DNA from 3 places in the Streptomyces sp. NBC_00775 genome. Region 2 is predicted to be linked to each of the others. Evidence: riboswitches for the same ligand, from Rfam matches in the RefSeq annotation. Region 2 holds a riboswitch; each other region holds the start of a gene.
What was found. A riboswitch is a leader RNA that binds a small molecule or an ion and turns the genes downstream of it on or off. The one in region 2 is predicted to bind cyclic di-AMP.

Region 1: linked by a shared signal. The riboswitch ahead of OIC96_RS28615 (transglycosylase family protein) and the one ahead of OIC96_RS41150 (C40 family peptidase) in region 2 are both predicted to bind cyclic di-AMP.
Region 3: linked by a shared signal. The riboswitch ahead of OIC96_RS41875 (C40 family peptidase) and the one ahead of OIC96_RS41150 (C40 family peptidase) in region 2 are both predicted to bind cyclic di-AMP.

The regions. Positions count from the first base shown of each region.
Region 1 covers NZ_CP108938.1:6,412,324-6,420,164, forward strand. The annotation lists gene OIC96_RS28595 (nucleoside triphosphate pyrophosphohydrolase) at 121-1,173, shown strand; gene OIC96_RS28600 (globin domain-containing protein) at 1,531-2,742, opposite strand; gene OIC96_RS28605 (cytochrome P450 family protein) at 3,108-4,379, shown strand; gene OIC96_RS28610 (LysM peptidoglycan-binding domain-containing protein) at 4,587-5,612, shown strand; cyclic di-AMP (ydaO/yuaA leader) riboswitch at 5,796-5,975, shown strand; gene OIC96_RS28615 (transglycosylase family protein) at 5,980-6,675, shown strand; gene eno (phosphopyruvate hydratase) at 7,051-7,841, shown strand, end outside.
Region 2 covers NZ_CP108938.1:9,241,526-9,249,366, reverse strand. The annotation lists gene OIC96_RS41165 (hypothetical protein) at 1-313, shown strand, start outside; gene OIC96_RS41160 (ATP-dependent Clp protease proteolytic subunit) at 463-1,098, shown strand; gene OIC96_RS41155 (hypothetical protein) at 1,106-1,411, shown strand; cyclic di-AMP (ydaO/yuaA leader) riboswitch at 1,773-1,944, shown strand; gene OIC96_RS41150 (C40 family peptidase) at 1,948-2,421, shown strand; gene OIC96_RS41145 (DUF6328 family protein) at 2,502-3,020, shown strand; gene OIC96_RS41140 (ATP-binding protein) at 3,129-3,587, opposite strand; gene OIC96_RS41135 (helix-turn-helix domain-containing protein) at 3,800-4,657, shown strand; gene OIC96_RS41130 (DUF397 domain-containing protein) at 4,670-4,894, shown strand; gene OIC96_RS41125 (8-amino-7-oxononanoate synthase) at 4,907-6,031, opposite strand; gene bioB (biotin synthase BioB) at 6,192-7,445, shown strand; gene OIC96_RS41115 (adenosylmethionine--8-amino-7-oxononanoate transaminase) at 7,438-7,841, shown strand, end outside.
Region 3 covers NZ_CP108938.1:9,409,905-9,417,745, forward strand. The annotation lists gene OIC96_RS41860 (hypothetical protein) at 1-192, shown strand, start outside; gene OIC96_RS41865 (alcohol dehydrogenase) at 283-1,308, shown strand; gene OIC96_RS41870 (RpiB/LacA/LacB family sugar-phosphate isomerase) at 1,371-1,817, shown strand; gene OIC96_RS41875 (C40 family peptidase) at 1,861-3,060, opposite strand; cyclic di-AMP (ydaO/yuaA leader) riboswitch at 3,070-3,242, opposite strand; gene OIC96_RS41880 (molybdopterin-dependent oxidoreductase) at 3,371-7,402, opposite strand; gene OIC96_RS41885 (FAD-dependent oxidoreductase) at 7,722-7,841, shown strand, end outside.

The DNA of each region.
Region 1 (7,841 bases), 2.8 Mb from region 2:
GGCTGTCCGGGCCCCGGCTCGAGGAGCTTTGAGGCCGCGCCCACCCGCTGATCCACGGGTCGGCCACGCGGCCTGTGGATAACTTGGGGGGCTGTCGGCGGCGTGGGTTACGTTCGAGGGGTGAACGCAACCAGCAGCTTCGACGGCGACCCGACCACGACCGGCCCCGACGGCGACCCGACCGCCACCGACCCCGGCCGTATCGTCCTGCTCACCACCAGCCACCGCGTCGCACCCGGGCTGCTGTCCTGGCCCGCCTGGCAGGCGCTCCGCGACGCCGACCAGGTCCTGTGCGCGGACGGCGCACACCCGCAGCTGCCGTACCTGCGCGAGGCCGGCATCACCGTCGACGAGGCGTCCCCGTCCGCCCAGGAGCTGGTCGACGCCTGCGCCGGCGGCCGCACCCTGGTCGTCGTCGCCACCGGCGAGGGTGAGCCGCGGCTCACCGACGGCCTGGCCCGCCTGGCCGGCTCCGGCCGCATACAGATGCCGGACCTGGAGCTGCTCCCCGCCTCGTACGACCTGCCGGGCGCCCGCCTCCTCGACCTCGTCCAGGTCATGGACCGCATCCGCGTCGAATGCCCCTGGTCGTCCCAGCAGACCCACAAGGGCCTGGCCAAGTACGGCATCGAGGAGGCGTACGAACTCGTCGAGGCGATCGAGGAGGGTGACCGGGACGAGCTGCGCGAGGAACTCGGCGACGTCCTGCTCCAGGTCGTCTTCCACGCCCGCATCGCCGAGGAGGACGAGGAAGCCCCCTTCTCCATCGACGACGTGGCCGGCGCCATCGTCGCCAAGCTCATCCACCGCCACCCGCACGTCTTCGGCGAAGAGACGGCCACCACCCCCGAGGAGGTCAAGGAGCACTGGCTGCGCACGAAGGCGGAGGAGAAGCAGCGGACGTCCGTCACCGAGGGCATCCCGCTCGGCCAGCCGGGCCTCGCCCTGGCGGCCAAGCTGGCATCGCGAGTGCGTACGGCGGGACTTGAGGTGCCACTTCCGACGGGAGAGGGCGTCGGATACGAACTGCTCGCCATAGCCGCGCGCGCCGAAGCCGAGGGCGTGGACCCGGAGGCGGCACTGCGGGCGGCGGGACGGGCGTACCGGGACGCGATTCGTGCGGAGGAAGGCATCGCGGAGGAGGGCGCTGCGGAGTTGGACGCGGAGGATTGAGGGATTGAGGGATTGAGGGGCTGAGGACGGGGTGCCGGGGTTGCCTGGCGGAGGGGTGGAGGCGGAGGGCTGAGGGCGGGGCGCCTGATGGCCCGGCGGAGGAGGAGACCTGACGGTCACGGGCCGGATGCAGGGGCGGCCTGACGGGCGTGGGCCCGAGTGCGGAGGGGGCCCTGACAGGCATGGAAGTGCAGTCCGGCGGATGGGGGCGGCCTGACGGGCGTCGGCCGGAGGGCGGAGGAGGCCCTGACAGGCATGGAAGTGCAGTGCGGCGGATGGGGCGGGGGAGGCTTGACAGACGTCGTGGGCCGGAAATCCGAGCGGCAGTCATCCGACGGTCAGGGATCGGGGCCGGAGTTACGCCTGCGGGGCTCGGCTCGACGGGTTGTGCCAGGTCGGCTCGGGACGGTCGAGGAGCCATTCCGCCGTGCCCACCGGCCGGGGCCGCTCCTGAGCGGTCGGTGGCAGGGCGTCGTGGAAGATGCGCTCGGTCGGTGTGCCGAGCGTGGGGAGGGCCTCGCCGATCTCTTCGACGAGACTGGGAGGACCGGCCAGATAGACGTCGTGCTGGGTCCAGCCGGCGCGGTTGCCCAGCGCGGTCAGGAGGCGTTCGGTCGCCTGGGCCCTGGGGCGGCCGGGCGCGGGGGTGATGAAGGTGACGCCGAGCCGGGGAAGCCGGGCCTGGAGTCGCTCGACGGCGTCTCGGTCGTACAGGTAGGAGGTGTCGCGGGCGACGAGGAACAGGCGGGCCTCGTGGGTGTCGTCGAGCTGTTCCAGCAGCGCCTTCACGGGTGCCCAACCCGTGCCGGCCGCGATGAGGGTGAGGGGCCGTTCCGTGGGGGTGCGCAGGATCAGCCCGCCGCCGGGCGCGCCCAGCCGCAGGACGTCGCCCTCCCGGGTCTGCCGGACGAGGGCGGTGGAGAGCACGCCGTTCTCGACCCGGCTGATGTGCAGGTCGACGGTGTGGTCGGCGCGGGGGGCGTTGGCCAGCGAGTACGGGCGCCAAATGCCTGGGAGATGGGGGACGTTGACGGTGACGTACTGGCCGGGGGAGTAGTGGAGTCGGCTGTGTGGGCGCAGGGTCAGTACGACGAGGTCGTCGCCGTGCCGGGTCCGGGCGGTGACCTCGGCGTCCCACCAGGGCGGTTCGCCCTCGTGCTGCGACTCCCAGGCGCCCTGCAGCATCACGTTCGTGATCGCCCCGTATGCCTCGACCCAGGTCTTCTCGACCTCCGCGTTCCACGCCGACCCCGCGACGACGGCGAACGCGGCGATCAGACTCGCCCCCACGGCGGCGTAGTGCTCCGGCTCCGCCAGATATTTGCGGTGGTCCCGCCCGAGTTCCCGTAAATACCCCGGCAACCGTGGGTCCTCCAGCCGCTCCATCACATACGTGAGTGCCGCGAACAGTCTGTCCCGCTGCCGCTCCATGTCCTCCGGGAAGTCCAGCGGAAACAGCCCGCGGACATCCGGGTTGTGCCGGAACAGGTGCGAGTAGAAGTACTTGACCGCGAACTCGGCCCGTCTCTCGACGACCGCGAAGCTGGATCTGAGTATTTCGGGGTCCACTGCGTGAATGTATGGAGTTTTCGAGCCGCGAGGTCAAACAGCAGACGATTTATGGACAGCCTGGGGTGAAGTGTGCGGGGCTCGGCGAGGGCCCCTGCCGAGCACCGTCGCCTCAGGGCGTTCGGTCGGCAAGGGGGCGTGATGGAAGGGGAGTTGGCGGGGTCGGCGGCCACGGGAGCGAGGGTCATCACCGAGGTGGTGAAGGGGGAGGGCCGGGAGAAGGGCGGGGAGCGTTCGCGTCGCTCATGATGCGGAGGCTGTCCCGTGCGGAGGCTGCCCGATGCGCAGGCTGTCCGATGCGCGGGCTGGCCGATGGGGAGCTGGGGTGACTCGGGGCTTCGAGTACCTCCGGATACCGTCAAGGAGTGACCGAGCATCAGCCCTCCGCCGCCCCCGCCCCCGAACTCTTCACCTGGGAGTTCGCCACCGACCCCTACCCGGCGTACGCCTGGCTCCGCGAGCACGCCCCCGTGCACAAGACGCGCCTCCCCAGCGGGGTGGAGGCCTGGCTCGTCACCCGGTACGCGGACGCCAAGCAGGCGCTCGCCGACCAGCGGCTGTCCAAGAACCCCGCCCACCACGACGAACCCGCCCACGCGAAGGGGAAGACGGGTATCCCGGGCGAGCGCAAAGCCGAGCTGATGACGCATCTGCTGAATATCGATCCGCCGGATCACACGAGGCTCCGACGGCTCGTCTCCAAGGCCTTCACTCCCCGGCGCGTGGCCGAGTTCGCACCGCGCGTGCAGGAACTCACCGACCACCTCATCGACCAGTTCGCCGACAAGGGCTCCGCCGACCTCATCCACGACTTCGCGTTCCCGCTCCCCATCTACGCCATCTGCGATCTGCTCGGCGTCCCGCGCGAGGACCAGGACGACTTCCGGGACTGGGCGGGGATGATGATCCGGCACGGGGGAGGGCCCCGAGGAGGCGTCGCGCGGTCCGTCAAGAAGATGCGCGGCTATCTCGCCGAGCTGATCCACCGGAAGCGGGAAGCGCTGTCCGAGCACCCCACCCCCGGCGAAGACCTCATCTCCGGGCTCATCCGCGCCTCGGACCACGGCGAGCACCTCACCGAGAACGAGGCGGCCGCCATGGCGTTCATCCTTCTCTTCGCCGGCTTCGAGACCACGGTCAACCTGATCGGGAACGGCACGTACGCCCTCCTCACCCACCCCGAGCAGCGCGCACGCCTCCAGGCCTCGCTCGCCGCCAAGGACACCGGACTCCTCGAAACCGGCGTCGAGGAACTCCTCCGCTACGACGGCCCCGTCGAACTGGCGACCTGGCGGTTCGCGACCGAGGTCGTGCGGATCGGCGGGCAGGACATCGCGCCCGGCGACCCCGTCCTCGTCGTACTGGCGGCTGCGGACCGTGACCCCGAGCGGTTCGAGCAGCCGGACACGCTCGACCTCTCGCGGCGTGACAATCAGCACCTCGGGTACGGCCACGGCATCCACTACTGTCTCGGCGCGCCGCTCGCCCGTCTGGAGGGGCAGACCGCGCTCGCCACGCTGCTCACCCGTCTCCCCGATCTCCAACTCGCGGGAGATTCTGCCGATTTGCGCTGGCGCGGCGGGCTCATTATGCGTGGATTGCGCACGCTTCCCGTGGAGTTCACACCAGGTCGGTAGGCATGCCGGACGACGGCTGTCGGGTGTGCCGGGCAACGGGCGTCCACCTGCGAAAAGGTGACGGTCCCTCAACTCCGTGATCTTCACGTGATCTGTGCTGCATCGACTTGTGACAAGCGTTCGAGTGCGGATACGTTCGATCACCAACGCGGCCCGCCTATCGCAGTGGCCGCTGTTGTCACTTGCTGTCACGCGAAAGGCTTCCGCATGCTCTCCGGGAACGGCCGTCATCGTCGCCCGCGTCAGGCCCCGGCTCTCATCGTTGCCGCGGGGGTGACCGGATCGGCGATCGCGATCCCGTTGCTCGGCGCCACCAGTGCGAGCGCGGCCGACGGCACCACCTGGGACCGGGTCGCGGAGTGCGAGAGCGCGGGATCGTGGAGCGCGAACGACGGGAACGGGTACTACGGCGGCCTGCAGTTGACCCAGGAGAACTGGGAGTCGTACGGCGGCACCCGGTATGCCCCGAGCGCCGACCAGGCCAGCCGCTCGCAGCAGATAGCCATCGCCGAGAAGATCCTCGACGACCAGGGCCTTGCCGCCTGGCCCACCTGCGGACCGCTTTCCGGGCTCAGCAAGAACTCGGGCTCCGTCGAGGTCGACACGGGCGTGGCGGACGACTCGTCGAGTTCCTCCGGCTCCTCGGACTCCTCCGACTCTTCCAGCTCCTCGGACTCGTCCGGTTTGGCGGACTCATCTCCCTCATCCGGTTCGTCTGACTCCTCCGATTCATCTGATTCATCTGATTCATCCTCGTCTTCCAGTGCCTCCTCGGACAAGGCCGAGAACACGACGAAGTCCGACACCTCCTCCAGCGACAGTGATTCACAGGATTCCGACAGCTCGGATACGGATACGGCGAAGAGTGACGACCCGGACAAGTCCGGGCAGAACGACGAGTCTTCGAGTGCGTCCGACAGTGCGACGAGTGGCGCGGGGCGTCACCGTGGCGACACCGCCGATGAGGGTGCGGCGGAGGGCGTGACCGACGGCCGTACGGACAGCGCTTCCGGGCGGCATGCCTCGCGTGGCTCCAGCGCCTCGCGCGACGCCGCCGACGGCTCGTACGTCGTCCGCACCGGAGACAGTCTCTGGACGATCGCCGACGCCCTTGACCTCGAAGGCGGATGGGCCGAGCTGTACGCCGAGAACAAGAAGACGGTCGGCACCGATCCCGACCTCATCGTGCCCGGTCAGAGCCTTGCAGTTGGTGCCGAATCGGGCGAAAAGTAGCGGGAGTTCGCGTCACGGTTCGCTGTGGAATGTCCGGTTTGGCGAGAGTGAGACATGAGTCTCAGAAGCCCTGATCGTCTTTGAAATTCCGGGTATCGACTGCTTACGGTCGTGACCGCTCGCCACAGCGGGCCCCGACGGTTGCAACGCCGAATCCTGCCAACGGCCGTACGGGAACAGTCGTCGCGTCAAGCGCCGTAGGCAGGAGCGGGGGACCCAAGGTAAGCGCCGCGCCCGGTAGTTCACCGGGAGCGGCTTGGGGTGAAGCCGTACGTCCGACGTCGTGAAGACGGGGGCCGTACGACCGGGCACTCACCCGCCCGAACCCGACAGCTCACCTCGCAGGCGTCGGTGAGGGGATCACTCCATGCTGTTTTCCAGCAAGGGCAAGCACCGCCGCCCGTTCAAGGCCGCCCGTGTCGCCACGCTCGCCGGCGTCACCGGTGTCGCCATCGCCGCCCCGCTGATGGCGGCCGGCAACGCCTCCGCGGCGACCGCGTCCGAGTGGGACGCCGTCGCCCAGTGCGAGTCCGGCGGCAACTGGTCCATCAACACCGGCAACGGCTACTACGGCGGCCTGCAGTTCTCGGCCTCCACCTGGGCGGCGTACGGTGGCACCGCCTACGCCTCCACCGCCAACCTGGCGTCCAAGTCCGAGCAGATCACCATCGGTGAGAAGGTCCTCGCCGCGCAGGGCAAGGGTGCCTGGCCGACCTGTGGCACGGGCCTGTCCAGCGCCGCGTACACCGGTGGGACGACCTCCAGCTCGTCCAGTGCCTCGACCACCCCGTCGAGCACCGCCACCTCCACCACCCGGACGACGGAGCAGCCCGCTTCCCGTTCCGCGGAGCGCCCGGCCGCCGCGAAGACCGTCACCACCCCGACCGGCAAGAAGGTCAAGAAGGGTGACGGCGAGTACAAGGTCGTCAAGGGTGACTCCCTCAGCTCGATCGCCGAGAAGAAGCACGTCAAGGGCGGCTGGCAGAAGCTGTTCAAGCTGAACAAGGACATCGTCGACGACGCCGACTTCATCTACCCGGGTCAGCAGCTTCACCTGAGCTGACAACGGGTCGCGGCTGCCGCCTGCCGCCTGCCGACGGCTCTCGGCGGAGAGCTGACAACGGGCTCGCAGCTGAACCACAGCCCTCTCCTATATGCGGTCTCCATAGTGGAGGCCTCGTGAGGGTCCCCCCGTCCCCACGGGCTCCCCGCTCAGGTGCGTCTTCCCCCGTACGCACCGGGGCGGGGCTTTTTTATGTACGGATTCATGTACGGGTTCATGTGCGGGGCCGCAGGTTTTTGTTCCGTTCGGAAACAATTTACTCTCGGTTCTGCCCAAGGGGTGGGCGACCGGCTGGCCGATCCCCCCGAGGCGGTTAGGCTCATGTCGCGGAGCCATCACAGGTTCCGCGTTACCCGCGTCACATCCCAGAAGGAGATGCTCGTGCCGTCCATCGACGTCGTCGTAGCCCGGGAAATCCTGGACTCCCGAGGCAACCCCACGGTCGAGGTCGAGGTCGGCCTCGACGACGGCAGCACCGGTCGTGCCGCCGTCCCGTCCGGCGCCTCCACGGGTGCCTTCGAAGCCATCGAGCTCCGCGACGGTGACCCCAACCGTTACCAGGGCAAGGGTGTCGAGAAGGCCGTCCTCGCCGTCATCGAGCAGATCGGCCCGGAGCTCGTCGGTTACGACGCCACCGAGCAGCGCCTGATCGACCAGGCGATGTTCGACCTGGACGCCACCGACAACAAGGGCTCGCTCGGCGCCAACGCCATCCTCGGCGTCTCGCTCGCCGTCGCGCACGCCGCCTCCGAGGCGTCCGACCTCCCGCTCTTCCGCTACCTGGGCGGCCCGAACGCGCACCTGCTGCCCGTTCCGATGATGAACATCCTGAACGGCGGGTCGCACGCCGACTCGAACGTGGACATCCAGGAGTTCATGATCGCCCCGATCGGCGCGGAGTCCTTCTCCGAGGCGCTGCGCTGGGGCGCCGAGGTCTACCACACCCTCAAGAAGGTGCTGAAGACCAAGGGCCTGTCCACCGGCCTGGGCGACGAGGGCGGCTTCGCCCCGAACCTGGAGTCCAACCGCGCCGCGCTCGACCTCATCATCGAGGCCATCCAGCAGGCCGGTTACGTCCCCGGTGAGCAGATCGCGCTCGCGCTCGACGTCGCCGCGTCCGAGTTCTACAAGGACGGCAAGTACGAGTTCGAGGGCAAGTCCCGCTC
Region 2 (7,841 bases):
GCTGGGATATTCAGGGACAGCGGCGGCGGGGGCCGCGCTCGCCACGGCCGGAACGACGCAGGCCGCCGCAGCCGGGGACAGCAGCACGGCGGAGGTCACGTTCCCGCCCGACACGGAGTTCACCGGAGGCGTCAGCATCGCCGACATCGACGCGATGCTCCGCATATCCTTCACCGTCCAGTTGGACACGGCTCCCGCGGAAAACACCATCACGCCCGCCGACGTGGCGAACGCGCTCTCCGAACTCGCCGTCTCCCGCGGCTGGCCACCCATCCACTTCAGCGGAAGACCCACACCGGTCGCCATCAACTGACACCCGCAGACGCACACACGCGCGCACGGCGCCCCGGACCGACTCCCGCTCCGGGGCGCCGCCGTTTTTCGCTCTCAGCATGCTCCCCTTCCCCGGGGACGTACGTCCTGTACATTTTTTACAGACGTCGATCCGAGGAGGCGCGCACCATGCACAGCCCGTCCGCCCGCTATGTCCTGCCCACGTTCACGGAACGGACCAGCACGGGGCACCAGACCCTGGATCCGTACTCGAAGCTGCTCGAAGAGCGGATCGTGTTCCTCGGGACGCCGATCGACGACACGTCGGCGAACGATGTGATGGCGCAGTTCATGCACCTCGAGTACCTGGCACCGGACCGGGACATCTCGCTGTACATCAACTCCCCCGGCGGCTCGTTCAGCGCGATGTCGGCGGTCTACGACACGATGCAGTTCGTCACGTGCGACGTGGAGACGATCTGCCTGGGGCAGGCGGCGTCGGCCGCGGCCGTGCTGCTGGCCGGGGGCACGCCGGGCAAACGGTTCGCGCTGCCGGGTGCCCGTGTGCTCATCCACCAGCCGTCGGTCTCCGAGCCGATCCAGGGCCAGGCGAGCGATCTGGCCATCCAGGCCGAGGAGTTGGTGCGCACCCGGAAGCTGCTGGAGGAACTGCTCGTACGGCACACGGGGCAGAGTCCGGAGCAAGTCGCCGCGGACATCGAGCGGGACAAGATCCTGGACGCGCCGGCGGCGTTGGCGTACGGACTGATCGACCGGATCGTCCCGAGCCGCAAGGCCTCGCGCACCGCGCCCGGCGCGAGGTGATCGCCCGATGGTCCCCGAACTGCCCCCACTGCCCGCGCTGACGCGCGCCGAGGCCGAGTTGATCGACCGTTACCTCGACGTGGTCGATCTGCTCGGACGCATCAACCCGGCCCGCCCCGGGGACACCTACCGCGGCCTGCGTGCCGCTCAGGCGCTCGTCGGCAAGGCGACGGCACTGCGTGAGGCCCTCGCACTGATGCATCAGCGGGGTGAGAGCGAGGTGCACGCGCCGACCCTGGCACAGGCCCTGCGCGTCCTCGACGGGGAGCGGCGGGCGGCCCGGGTCACCCTGCCGCCCGACTCCCACAGTTGACGCAGGCGCACCCGGGCCGCGGCACGCGCCGAGCCGGCGAAGCGTCCGGCCCGGGTTTCAAACGGACCGAATGGTGTACCCCCTGATGGAGTAGACGCCGGTCCTTCCAGGAGGGCGGAAAAGTTGCGCAACGCGCGTAGCGCAGAGGCGGAATGAAGTGCTCCGACGCAGGTACGGGCATCGTCGGCTTCCTCAACACCCCCTCGAACGGAGGGGTGTCCACCCGAACGGGTGAGTGGTGAGTAACCCCACAAATCGCCGGTTCCGCTCGGTTTTTCGGACACTCATGCGTGAAGATCCCTTCCGACGACAAGCCCCCGCCACAACGGCGGGGCGGTCCGGGCGGACGCCGAGTCCTGCCGCTGCCCGGATGCCCGGTCGACAGAAGTGCATCGGCAGGAGTGGAGGACCCAGCACGACGGGCCGCCGGAGAGATCCGGGCGGTCCTTGGGGTGAAGCCGCGTAAGCGGCCGGGCTACTTCGCCAGCCCGAATCCGACAGGTCATCCTTCACAGGCGGCTGACGAAGGGTTGCGCATGACTGCGCTCAATCGTGTCCCGTCGCTGTGGACCAGGGCCGGTACGGCCTCGGCTCTCACCATTGCCGCCGTGGGCGGCAGCCTCGTGGTCCCGGGCGTCGCATCCGGCGCCGAGGCGGCCACTCTCGCGACGAAGGCACTTCAGGTCGCGGCTTCCAAGAAGGGCTCCCCGTACCAGTGGGGCGCCACGGGGCCGCGCCGTTTCGACTGCTCCGGGTTCACGCTCTACTCGTACAAGAAGGCGGGCAAGAAGCTGCCTCGTACGGCCGCGGCGCAGTACAACAAGACGCACCATGTCTCCGCCTCGCACCGCAAGGCCGGAGACCTCGTGTTCTTCCACTCGGGCCGGAGCGTGTACCACGTCGGCATCTATGCCGGGAAGGGAAAGATCTGGCACTCCCCGAAGACCGGGGAGGTCGTGAAGCTCCAGAAGATCTGGACGAAGAGCGTCTGGTACGGCCGGGTCAGCTGATCCGCCCGAGGGGGTGACGGCGCACACCGCCGTCACCCCCTCGGGGCGTGAAAACGGGTCGGACCGGTTACTCGTCCACCATGGCCGAGCAACGTCCCCTCCCGGCACGCCACGAGACGCCTCTCGAACGCGCCGACCGCAACTTCAGCGAGCTGCTCCAGGAGCTGCGCGTCACCCAGACAGGGGTGCAGATCCTCTTCGCCTTCCTGCTGACCCTTGCCTTCACACAGCGCTTCCCCTCGCTCGACACCGTCCAGCGCGCCACCTACGTCACCACGCTGCTGCTCTCGGTGCTGGCCGCCGCCCTGTTCACAGCCCCCGCGGCGCTGCACCGGTCGCTGTTCCAGGAGAACGTCAAGCCCGCCATCGTGCGGGTCTCCTCCCGGCTGGCCGGCATCGGTCTGTTCGTGCTGATGCTGGCGTTCACCGGATCGGTGCTCCTCGTCGTGGACGTGTCGCTGGGGCGTGCCGCCGGGATCGCGGCGGGAGCGGGCACACTGGCCGTCTACGTGGCGTTGTGGGGCGTGCTGCCCCGGCTGGTCCACCGTGCCCTCAGGCCCGCAGAGGTTCCACCGGCAGCACCGGACCGAGGCCCATGACCGCGCCGGACGACGGACATCCGTCTGCTGCCGCCCGTACGCCTTCGGGCGGGCCGGGCAGCACAGGCACAACCCCGGGTCGTAGGGACACGCCAACTGAGCCGCCTCCTACGGCTCTTGAGGTCCCCCGGCCGCCACCGGCTGGACCGGTGCCGTCCACGGCAGTTCGATGGAAACCGTCTTGCCGCCTTCCCTGGTGGGCCGGACGGCGAGTCTGCCGCCGCATTCCGCGGTCAGCCAGCGGATGATCACCATGCCGCGGCCGTTGTCCTGTTGGACGGCTGCGGGCAGCCGTTTCGGAAAGCGCGGGTGGCTGTCGGTGACGCCGAGGCGCAGGTGTTCGTCCCGGTCGAGCTGGACGTCCACCGTGAAGGTGGGCGACTGCCCGAAAGTGTGCTGGACGGCGTTGGTGGCTAGTTCGGACACGATCAGGCGTACGGTGTCCGCGACTTCGGAGTCGCACGGCAGGCCCCACTCGGCCAGCACATCGGCGACGAATTTCCGGGCCGCGGAGACCGAGGCGGGATCGCTCGGCAGAGTGACGGATGCTTCCTGGTGATCTGCCATGGCGACGTCGACCCTTTCCCACGGGACCGGAGTCCGACACGGAGCGGATGGTTCGAGTACGGTCCCGGACTGGTGCTTCGCGACAGACTGCCATTACCGGGCCGGTCACGGGTGCGATCCACCGAGATATGCATATATCTGTCGCTCGAAGCGGTGAACTCTGCGACGGCGGAGCGTATTTGGGCGGCTCGGAAGGAGTAAGGAGTACGGCCATGCAGCACGGTCCCGCGGTGCGCCGCCGCAAGCTCGGTGCCGAACTGCGCGCGCTGCGCGCCGATGCGGGCCTCACCAGTGGTGAGGCGGCCCGCCTCGTAGGCTGGCACCAGTCGAAAGTGAGCCGGATCGAGACCGGCACCAGCGGGGTGAAGCCCGCGGACGTAGCACGGCTACTGGACGCCTACGCCGTCGAGGATCTCGAATTACGCGATCTCCTGGTCGTGTTGGCGGGCTCCGAGGGCAACGGACGGCACCACTGGTGGCACGCCTATCGTGGGGTACTGCCGTCGACGTACCGCGACTTCATCAGTCTGGAGTCGCAGGCCAGCGGGATGCGCACGCTGGAGACCTCCGTCGTGCCGGGGCTGCTGCAGACGCCCGAGTACGCCCGTGCGGTGACGCGGGCCGCCGTGGACGGGCTGGAGGACGGCAAGCTGGACGCGCTCGTCGAGGTGCGCCTCGCCCGCCAGGACGTGCTGCGTTCGAATCCGCCGCTGGAACTGACCGCCGTTCTGGACGAAGCGGTGTTACGACGTGAGGTCGGCGGACCGGAGGTCATGGCACGGCAGCTGGAGCGTCTGCGGGAGGCCGCTGCCCTGCCTCAAGTGCGGCTTCAGGTACTGCCGTTCGCCGCCGGAGCACACATCGGAGTCACAGGGCCTTTCGTTATCTTCTCATTTCCGAACACAACTGATCTGGATGTGGTTGTTCTCGACCACTTGACGAGTAGCCTCTACCTCGAACGGAAAGAAGACCTTCAGGCCTACAGCGAGGCTTTCAACGCCCTTCAGTTCCACGCCCTTTCGCCCGAGGACTCGTTGGACTACATCGCCGGGATAGGTGACGGCGCGTAAGGAGGCACCCCCATGTCTGCACTGCCTCGGTACGTACCATCCAGTACTTCGCTGCACGACGTGCGATGGCTGCGCAGCAGCCGCAGCACGGGAATGAACAACTGCGTCGAGACAGCACGCCCCGGCCCGGGACCCTGGGCCGAACTGGTGGCCGTGCGCGATTCCAAGAACACGGCGGGACCCGCCCTGCTCTTCGCTCCTGCCGCCTGGGAGGGATTCATCGCCGGACTGAGCTGACCGCCACCACACTCATCGCTTCTGGCTGATCACGCGTACGGCGTGCTCGATCTGCGCGTCGGTGAGGTCCGCGCGGGCGGTCAGCCTCAGCCGTGAGATGCCGTCGGGCACGGACGGGGGACGGAAGCAGCCGACGGCGAGTCCCGCCTCACGGCAGTCGGCCGCCCACCGCACGGCCCGCTCGGGGGACGGCGCGCGCACGGAGACGACGGCGGCGTCCGGTCGTACCGCTTCGAGGCCCTCGGCCGTGAGGCGGGTGTGCAGCGCCGTCGCCACGGCGCGCGCCCGTGCGGCACGCTCCGGCTCGCGGCGCAGCAGCCTGAGCGCCGCCAGGGCCGCGCCCGCCGCCGCGGGCGCGAGACCGGTGTCGAAGATGAAGGTGCGCGCCGCGTTGACCAGGTGGTCGATGACCGGAGCGGGGCCGAGGACGGCGCCGCCCTGGCTGCCGAACGACTTGGAGAGCGTGACGGTCACGACGACGTCCGGGGCACCCGCGAGCCCCGCCGCGTGCGGCGCGCCCCTGCCACCGTCGCCCAGCACGCCGAGTCCGTGCGCGTCGTCGACGATCAGTCCTGCCCCGTACTCCCGGCAGGCGACGGCCAGTTCGGCCAGCGGCGCCGCGTCCCCGTCCACCGAGAAGACTGTGTCGGACACGGCGACGGCGGGCCCTTCGTGGGTGCCGAGCGCCTTGCGTACGGCGTCGGGGTCGGCGTGCGCGACGACCTGTGTGGTGCCGCGGGCCAGCCGGCAGCCGTCGATCAGCGAGGCGTGGTTGCCCGCGTCCGAGACGACGAGTGAGCCGTGCGGCGCGAGCGCGGTGACGGCGGCGAGATTGGCCGCGTATCCGGAGGAGAAGACGAGCGCGGACTCGAAGCCGCAGAAGTCGGCCAGCTCGCGTTCCAGTTCGCCGTGCAGTTCGGTGGTGCCCGTGACGAGCCGGGAGCCGGTCGCGCCGCCGCCCCACCGGCGCGCGGCGTGAGCCGCTGCCCCGGTGATCTCCGGATGGCGTGCGAGACCGAGGTAGTCGTTGCTCGCGAGATCGAGGAGCGGCGAGTCGGCGGGGCGCGGGCGCAGAGTGCGTACGAGTCCGGCCCGGCGGCGCGCCTCAGCCTGCTCGTCGATCCAGCCGAACGCCATGTGTCCTCCGGGCCGTGGTGGCGGGTGTTTTGTAGGCAGTGCACAGACCCTAGCGGCCGGGCCAGCCGGGCAGGATGTGGCAATACCCACACGTCGAACCGTGTCTCTTGTGCAAAGTCTCCTTGGCCGGGAGCGGTCGCATAGGCAAGGATCGGATCTCATGGACCTGCTGAACACGCTGGTGGACAAGGGGCTTCGGCGCGAGCTGCCGACCCGCGACGAGGCGCTGGCCGTACTGGCCACCTCCGACGACGACGTGCTCGACGTGGTGGCCGCGGCCGGCAAGGTACGCCGCCACTGGTTCGGCCGACGGGTGAAACTGAACTATCTCGTCAACCTGAAGTCGGGCCTGTGCCCCGAGGACTGCTCGTACTGTTCGCAGCGGCTCGGCTCCAAGGCCGAGATCCTGAAGTACACCTGGCTCAAGCCGGACGAGGCCTCGCAGGCCGCGGCTGCCGGGCTCGCCGGGGGCGCCAAGCGGGTCTGCCTGGTGGCCAGCGGCCGCGGTCCGACGGACCGTGACGTGGCCCGGGTGTCCGACACCATCAAGGCGATCAAGGACCAGAACGAGAACGTCGAGGTGTGCGCCTGCCTCGGCCTGCTCTCCGACGGCCAGGCCGAGCGGCTGCGCGAGGCGGGCGCGGACGCGTACAACCACAACCTGAACACGTCCGAGGGGACGTACGGGGACATCACGACCACGCACACGTACGCCGACCGGGTGGACACGGTCCAGAAGGCGCACGCGGCGGGTCTGTCCGCCTGCTCGGGCCTGATCGCGGGCATGGGCGAGTCGGACGAGGACCTGGTCGACGTCGTCTACTCGCTCCGCGAGCTCGACCCCGACTCCGTCCCGGTGAACTTCCTGATCCCCTTCGAGGGCACCCCGCTCGCCAAGGAGTGGAACCTCACCCCGCAGCGCTGTCTGCGCATCCTCGCGATGGTCCGTTTCGTCTGCCCGGACGTCGAGGTCCGCATCGCGGGCGGCCGTGAGGTCCATCTGCGCACCATGCAGCCGCTGGCCCTGAACCTGGCCAACTCGATCTTCCTCGGCGACTACCTCACCAGTGAGGGCCAGGCCGGCAAGGCGGACCTCGACATGATCGCGGACGCCGGCTTCGAGGTGGAGGGCGCGGGCGAGGTGACACTGCCGGAGCACCGGGTTCCGGTGGGTGGGGGCTGCGGCTCGCACGCGGAGGCCGGGTGCGGCTCGCACGAGGGTGCCGGCTGCGGTTCGCACGAGGGTGCGGGGTGCGGGTCCCACGCGGGGGGCGGTGTGTGCGGTTCCGCTTCGGTGGCCGCCTCGGCTGCCGCGGTTCCCGCGGCTTCCGCGGAGAAGCCCTCCGACGCGCGCACCGACCTCGTCGCCGTACGCCGCCGAGGTGCCGGAACGGATCTCGCGCCCAATGCCTGAGCCGTCCGGGCTGTCGGTGCGTGAGCTGCTCGACCTCGACCGCCGGCACGTCTGGCATCCGTACGGCCCCATGCCGGGCCGCCAGGAGCCGCTCGTCGTGGAGTCGGCGAGCGGCGTACGTCTGAAGCTGCGCACGGCGGATGGAGCCGGGGACGACGTCGTGGACGGCATGTCGTCCTGGTGGTCGGCCATCCACGGCTACAACCACCCGGTGCTCAACGACGCGGCGCGCGGCCAGCTGGAGCGCATGAGCCATGTGATGTTCGGCGGGCTCACGCACGAGCCCGCCGTTCAGCTGGCGAAGCGTCTTGTCGACATGTCACCCGCGGGGCTGGAGCATGTCTTCCTCGCCGACTCCGGCTCGGTCTCCGTCGAGGTCGCCGTCAAGATGTGCCT
Region 3 (7,841 bases), 170 kb from region 2:
ACCGCCCCGCCGGACTGGGAGCCGGCGTTCCTGGACTACCTGTACCTGTCGTTCACCAACTCCACCGCCTTCAGCCCGACCGACGTGATGCCGCTGTCGCGCTGGGCCAAGATGCTGATGATGCTGCAGTCCTCGGTCTCGCTGGTGATCGTGGTCCTGGTGGTCGCCCGGGCCGTCAACATCCTGCATTGACAGAGCGGGCGGGGGACATCCGGCGCGCGCGATCGGCCCGGAGCTGGTCTGCTGGTTCGAGGGGCCGTCGCACTCGTCCCGGAGAGACACATGACTACCTATCGAGTTGCCCAGGTGACCGCCGTCGGCGGGCCGTTCGAGATCACTGAGCGTGAGGTGCCGCGGCCGGGCCCCGGCCATGTACGGATCGCCGTGGAGGCCTGCGGGATCTGCCACAGCGACTCCTACTTCGTGAATGCCGGCCTGCCGGGCGTCCGGTTTCCGGTGGTTGCCGGGCATGAGATCGCCGGGAGCATCGAAGAGCTCGGCGAGGGCACGCAAGAACGAGGCTGGCGGGTGGGAGATCGAGTGGCGGTGGGCTGGTTCGGAGGCAGCTGCGGCTACTGCGAGCCTTGCAGACAGGGCGACTTCATCGTGTGCGAGAACCTCAAGGTCCCCGGGTGGGCCTATGACGGGGGCTTCGCCGAGGCGGTGATCGCGCCGGCCGACGCCTTGGCCCGGATTCCCGACGCGCTGACGGCGAGCGACGCGGGGCCCATGGCCTGCGCGGGTGTGACCACGTTCAACGGGCTGCGGCGCAGCTCCGCCCAGCCGGGCGATCGGGTCGCCGTACTCGGCATCGGCGGACTCGGCCACCTGGGCGTGCAGTACGCGGTCGCCATGGGCTTCGAGACGGTGGCGATCGCCCGGGGAGCCGGCAAGGCCGACTTCGCCAAGCAACTCGGCGCTCACCACTACATCGACAGCACGGGAGACACCGCCGTCGCGGACGCCCTGCGGTCTCTCGGCGGTGTCAAGGTCGTGCTGGCCACCGCCGGCAGTTCCGATGCCATCACGGCGACCATGGACGGGCTGTCGCACCGTGGTGAGCTGGTGGTCATCGGGGTGGCTCCCGAGCCACTGGGGATCAGCCCGCTCCAGCTGCTCATGAGCGGCAAGGTCGTCCGCGGCCACCCGTCGGGCACCGCGCAGGATGTGCAGGACACCATGGCGTTCAGCGCCCTGCACGGCATCCGCCCGACCGTCGAGACCGTCCCGCTGGACCAGGCCGACGAGGCGTATCAGAAGATGCTCTCCGGCACGGCCCGCTTCCGGATGGTGCTCACCACCCGCTGACGTACGCGCCCCCGTCGCACACTCGCAGGACGCGAGCCCAACCGCTGGGTAGTCTCCCAGACATGCGGATCTCCGTTTCCTCGGACATGGACGAACCCGTGGCCCGCTCCCTTGTCGCGGAGCTGCGCAGCCGTGGCCACGAGGTGCGGACGCATGGGGCGCTGCGCCCCGGGGACGACCCGCGGTGGGCGGCATGCTCGGAGGCGGCGGCCCGGGAGGTCGCCGCCGGGACGTCGGACCAGGCGATCGTGTGCTGCTGGACCGGCACCGGCGCGTCGATCGCCGCGAACAAGGTGCCAGGGGTACGAGCGGCCCTGTGCACGGACGCGTACACGGCGGACGGCGCCCGCCGCTGGAACGACGCCAATGTGCTGGCGCTCAGTCTGCGGCTGACGTCCGAGCCGCTGCTCAAGGAGATCCTTGACGCCTGGTTCGCCGCCCGGGCCAGCGAGGACGCCGACGACCGGGAGAACATCGCCCACGTCGGACGCCTCGACCTCGGGGGATAGCGGGCCCCAGAGCCGTGGAACCCCGCTGCCCCGTTGCCGGGCTTCAGGCGGGCCGTGCCGCGCCGTGGATCGCCGACTCTCCGGCGAAGAAGATCGACTCCTCGCGAAGGTAGCCCCCCTGGCTCGGCGCGTGGATCATCATGCCGTCGCCGATGTAGAGGCCGACGTGGCTGACGTCGCCGTAGAAGAAGATCAGGTCGCCGGGTCGGATGCTGGCGAAGGGGATCGCCGTGCCGGTGACCGCCTGCTCGTACGCGGTGCGCGGGAGTGCGACTCCGGCGGTCTTCCAGGCGGCCTGGGTCAGGCTGGAACAGTCGTACGAGCCCGGTCCGGTGGCGCCCCAGACGCACGGTCTGCCGATCTGTTCACGGGCGAAGGCCAGTGCCCTCGCGGCCTTCCTGCCGTACTCGGAGTCCGGTGCGCTGTCCGCGCCGAACGGCATGCTCGTGTCGAGCAGCATGCCCCCGGCGAGGGATGTGTCGGTGCCGAGGGCGGCCGATTGCGGTGTCTGCCATTCCTCCGTGGCCTGGCGGCCGGCCCATGCCTCGGAGGTGGGCCACGCGTCCTCGGCCGGCCGGGAGGCGATCGCGGCGATGGGCGTGCTCCGCTGTGCGGCGATGTGCCGGGTGAGCAGGTCGCGGGCCTTGGCGAGCTTCTGCTGGATCTGCTCCTTGGAGGTCTTCAGCGAGGGCTGCCGGGGCTCGATGGCCGGTGCGGGCAGGGCCTTGGTGACTTCCTGCCGTGTCTCCGGTGCGGCCGGCAGCGCGGGGACGGCCCTGGCGGTCAACTCCGCCACAGGACCGGCGGCCCTCGCGGCGGCGGGACCGGCGGTCAGTTCCGGGACGGGCCCGGCGGTCAGTTCCGGGACGGGGCCGGCGGTCAGTTCCGGGACGGGTCGGCCGGCCGCCTGCCGCCCACGGTCGGTGGGTCCGTTCTGCGGGCGTTCCGCCGGGCGGGCCGGCATTCTGTCGGCCGGGAGCCTGGCCGGCACGGTGGGACCCAGCCGCGTGCGCGCCACGTCGAACCACTGCCTGGTCACGTCGTCGACGGCGGGATCGGTGCGCCTGCGCCCGTTGTCCGCCGCCGGGTTGACGCGCCCCCACGTCCCCGTGGACGTCGCACGGGTCGCGTTGTAGTTGCCGGTGGCGGTCTCGGCCTGGTCGTAGAGGGCGCTGATCCGCTGCCGGACCTCTTCTTGGCTAGGCCCGTCCGCCGCGCGGGATGTGGCTTGTTCCGGCGCCATGGGAGACGCGCTCCTTCCGTGTTCCGCCTACCGAGTTAGCTGTCGGGTTCGGGCGGACGGTTCCGGAAGGTATGCCCTACGGCCCTTGCCCTGCTGGGCAGTTGGGCCGATTCACCCCAAGTTCGGTTGGGTCCCCGGCTCCGGCTGCCACGGAGGCGCACCGGACTCGGCGGAGGCCGCGCGACCCGGCGAGGTTCGCCGGAGGGAGTCGTGTTGCCTGTCGCCAACCTAGCCAATTTGTGTGGCTCGCGTGAAGATTGAAGCGCGAAGTGTCCGATATGTATTTGTGACCTTCGTCGTACTGGCTGCCTCAGTAGACATCGCGGACGTAGCGTTTGTCGGCCGCGAGCTGCTTGACGAACGCGGCGGCGCCGTCCTCGTCCAGACCGCCGTGCACGACGGCGATGTCGCGCAGCGCCCGGTCGACGTCCTTGGCCATACGGGAGGCGTCACCGCAGACATAGAAGTGGGCGCCGTCCTGGAGCCAGGACCACAGTTGGGGGCCGTGCTCGCGCATGCGGTCCTGGACGTACACCTTGGTGCGCCGGTCGCGGGAGAAGGCCGTGTCCAGGCGAGAGAGGGTGCCGTGGGTGAGGTGGGCGGTGAGTTCGTCCTCGTAGTAGTGGTCGGTGGCGCGGTGCTGTTCACCGAAGAACAGCCAGTTGGGGCCGTGGTGGCCGAGCGCGCGTCGCTCGTCGAGGAAGCCCATGAAGGGGGCGACCCCGGTGCCGGGGCCCACCATCACCATCGGCGTGGTGGGGTCGGCGGGTGGCCGGAAGTGCGGGGACCGCTGGACGAAGACCGGTACCGGGCTGTCCGGTTCGGCGTCCGCGAGGAACGGGGAGCACACGCCCTGACGGAGGCGGCCGTGCAGGCTCTCCCAGCGGACGACGGACACCGTCAGCGAGACCAGGTGGGGATCGGTGAGCGGGCTGGACGAGATGGAGTACAGCCGCGGTTGCAGTCGCTTGAGCGCGTCCGTCCATTCCTGCGCGGTGGCCCGCACCGGAAGCTCGGTGAGGACGTCGACGGTCTGCCGGCCCCAGCACCACTTCGCGAGTTCGTCCTTGTTGTCGGGACGCAGCAGCTTCTTCAACTCGCGCGGGTCATGGACGCGTTCGCTGATGAAGCGCAGCACGTCGGGGGTGACGCGGGTGATGTCCAGGTGCTCGCTCAGGGCTTGGCGCAGAGCGACCTCACCGACACCCGCGACCTCCACGGTGGCGGCCGGGTCGAGGCCGGTGACGGCCAGCAACTCGCCCACCAGCTCGGGGTGGTTGACGGGACGTATGCCGAGTGCGTCACCGGCCTCGTACGTCAGCGGTACGTCGCTGTCGCGGGTGTCGAAGGTGAAGCGCCGTACCTCTTTGCCCGCCCCCGGCCGGCTCAGCAGCCGGTTGCCGGTGAGGCGTGCGGTGACCGGGGCGGGCTTCCGTGAACTCCGGGAGGGCGCGGGGGCGAGTGCCGGCGCCGCCACGGGGGCGGGGGTCAGCGCGGTGAGGACCTGGTCCAGCCAGGCCCGCGCCGAAGGCTCGTAGTCCGGTTCGCAGTCCGTGCGGGGCGCCAGACGCACCGCGCCCAGCTCGTCCAGACGCTGGTCCAGGCGGCGGCCGTGCCCGCAGAAGTCGGCGTAGGAGGAGTCGCCGAAGGCGAGGACCGCGTACTGCCTGCCGGCAAGGCTCGGGGTGTCGTGCGAGGCCAGGGAGTCCCAGAAGGAGGAGCCGTTGTCGGGGGCGTCTCCGTCGCCGAAGGTGCTGGTGATCAGGAGCAGACCGGCGGCAGGCGGCAGCGCGGCGAGATCGGCGTCGTCCATGCCGACGAGGCTGGCCCGGTGTCCGGCCGAGGCGAGCCGCTCGGCGGTGGCCGCCGCGAACTCCTCGGCGTTGCCGGTCTGCGACGCCCACAGGACGACGATCTCGCGTCCCTCGGCGACGGACGTGCGGGGCACGGAGACCGCGGCGGGCTCGGCGCGGGAGTACATGCCGGCCAGCACGCCGTTGACCCACAGAGCGTGGCCGGGGCTGAACGGCGCCGTCGGCGGGAGCACCGGCACGCCGGGGGCGCCCGCGTCGATACCGGCGAGGAATCCGACCAGATAGGTGCGCTCGGTCTCGCTCAGCACGGGCGGCGGCGGGGCGGGGTCCAGGCCGAAGGCGATGGCCGCCGCGCTCGGCACCACGGCGCCGGGCGCGGTAACGGGGACCGTAACCGGGACGGGCACGTCGGCCCGCGCGGGCACCTCGGCCGGCACGGCGGCCCGCGTGGCCACCTTCGCCAGCGACACCGCGCACACCTTGAACTCGGGCTGGAACGAGAGCGGGTCGACGGCATCGCTGGTCACGGCGTTGACGCTCAGATACTCGCCGAACAGGTCGTTCCAGTGGAACGGGGCGAAACAGTTTCCCGGCCGGACCCGGTCCGTCACCACCGCGGGGAGCACGGCCCGGCCGCGCCGGGAGGCGACCTCCACCGAGTCACCGTCGCGGATGTCCAGCACCTGGGCGTCGTCCGGGTGCAGTTCCACGAACGGGCCCGGATTCAGCTTGTTGAGCTTGGCGACCTTGCCCGTCTTCGTGAGGGTGTGCCACTGATGCTGCACCCGCCCGGTGTTCAGTACGAACGGGTAGTCGTCGTCCGGCATCTCGGCCGCCGGAAGGTGCGGGCGGGCGTGGAAGACGGCTCGGCCGCTCGGCGTGGGAAAGAACAGGCGGCCGTCCTCGGCGACGTACCTGACCGGGTTGCGGTCGGGCCCGTCGTCGGACGCCGCGGGCCACTGCACGGAGGTGGAGCGCAGCCGCTCGTAGGACACCCCGCGCAGGTCGTAGCCGGTCTTCGGGTTCCAGGCGCGCTTGATCTCCTCGAAGACCTCCTCCGCGCTGTCGTAGGAGAAGCCCTTCTCGTACCCCATCTCGCGCGCGACAGCCGCGATGATCCGCCAGTCCGCCATGGCTTCGCCGGGCGGCTCCACCGCGGGCCGGGCGAGGGTGAGGTTGCGCTCGCTGTTGATGAGGACGCCCTCGGTCTCGGTCCACAGCGCTCCGGGCAGGATCACATCGGCGTACGCGTTGGTCTCGGTGTCGGCGAACACGTCCTGGGTGACGACGAATTCGGCCGCCTCCAGGCCTTCGATCACGGTCTTGCGGTTGGCGACCGAGGCGACGGGGTTGGTGCAGATGATCCAGCAGGCCTTGATGTGGCCGTCGGTCATCCGCTGGAACATCTCCACCGTGCCCTGGCCGACGCCGTCCTTTCGGATCGAGCCCGGAGGCAGCCCCCACAGCTCCTCGGTGAACGCCCGCTCCTCGTCCACCAGCACCGAGCGCTGGCCGGGGAGACCCGGTCCCATGTAGCCCATCTCGCGGCCGCCCATGGCGTTGGGCTGGCCGGTCAGGGAGAACGGGCCGCTGCCCGGGCGGCAGATCGCGCCGGTGGCCAGATGGAGGTTGACCAGGGCGTTGGTGTTCCAGGTGCCGTGGGTGGACTGGTTCAGACCCATGGTCCAGCAGCTCATCCACTCCCCGGCCTCGCCGATGAGCCGTGCCGCCTCGCGGATGTCCCGCTCCGGGATGCCGGTGATCTCGCTGACCGTGTCCGGCGGGTAGTCGGCGAGGAACTCCGGCAGCGCCTCCCAGCCCTCGGTGTGCGCGGCGATGAACTCCGCGTCCGTGTGCCCGTTCTCGTACAGCAGACGCAGCAGGCCGTTGAGGAGCGCCAGGTCGGTGCCGGGCCGGATCTGCAGGAACAGATCGGCCTTGTCGGCGGTGGCGCTGCGCCGCGGGTCGACGACGATCAGTTTGGCCCCGGCCTTCTTGACCCGGTCCATCATCCGCAGGAAGAGGATGGGGTGGCAGTCGGCCATGTTGGAGCCGATGACGAAGAAGACGTCCGCGCGTTCGAAATCCTGGTACGAGCCGGGCGGACCGTCCGCGCCGAGCGAGAGTTTGTAGCCGGTGCCCGCGCTGGCCATGCACAGCCGTGAGTTCGACTCGATCTGATTGGTGCGCACGAAGCCCTTGGCCAGCTTGTTCGCCAGATACTGCGCCTCAAGGCTCATCTGCCCGGACACATAGAACGCGAGCGCGTCCGGACCGTGCTCGTCGACGACCGCCCGCAGCCGCCGCGCCGTCTCCCTGATCGCCGCGTCCACACCGACGGGCGCCGGCTCCTCCTCACGCCGCTCCCGTACGAGCGCCGTGGTCAGCCGTCCGGGGGCGGCCAGCATCTCCGCCGTGGTGGCGCCCTTGGTGCACAGCCGGCCGAAGTTCGCGGGGTGCGCCTTGTCGCCGGACGCCTTGAGGACCGTACGCCGCCCATCGGGCCCCATACCGATGTCGAGCACCATGCCGCAGCCGACACCGCAGTACGAGCAGACCGTGCGCACCTGCGTCGCGGTCGTGGTCACGGGCGATCCCTCTCGTCACTGGATGCGTCCACCCGACCGTACGAAATGCCCATTACGTGCGCGTCACACGAGATGATCATCAGCGGTTACGTGCCTCACACACCCGCTGTCGGGGGTGTGTGAGGAGTGGGGGTGTGCGCCAGAACCTCATAAGTCAGGCTTATGAGGTCATAGATCCAGCCCGGCTACTGACTTAGGATTGCCTTAGTTTAGGCTTCCCGGCGAGTACTCCTGATCATCGCTCGAAGGGAACCTGATCATGCCTCGCCCCCTGCGGGTAGCCATTGTCGGAGCCGGCCCCGCCGGGATCTACGCCGCCGACGCGTTGCTGAAGTCCGCAGTGGCCGTCGAGCCAGGCGTCTCCATCGACCTCTTCGAG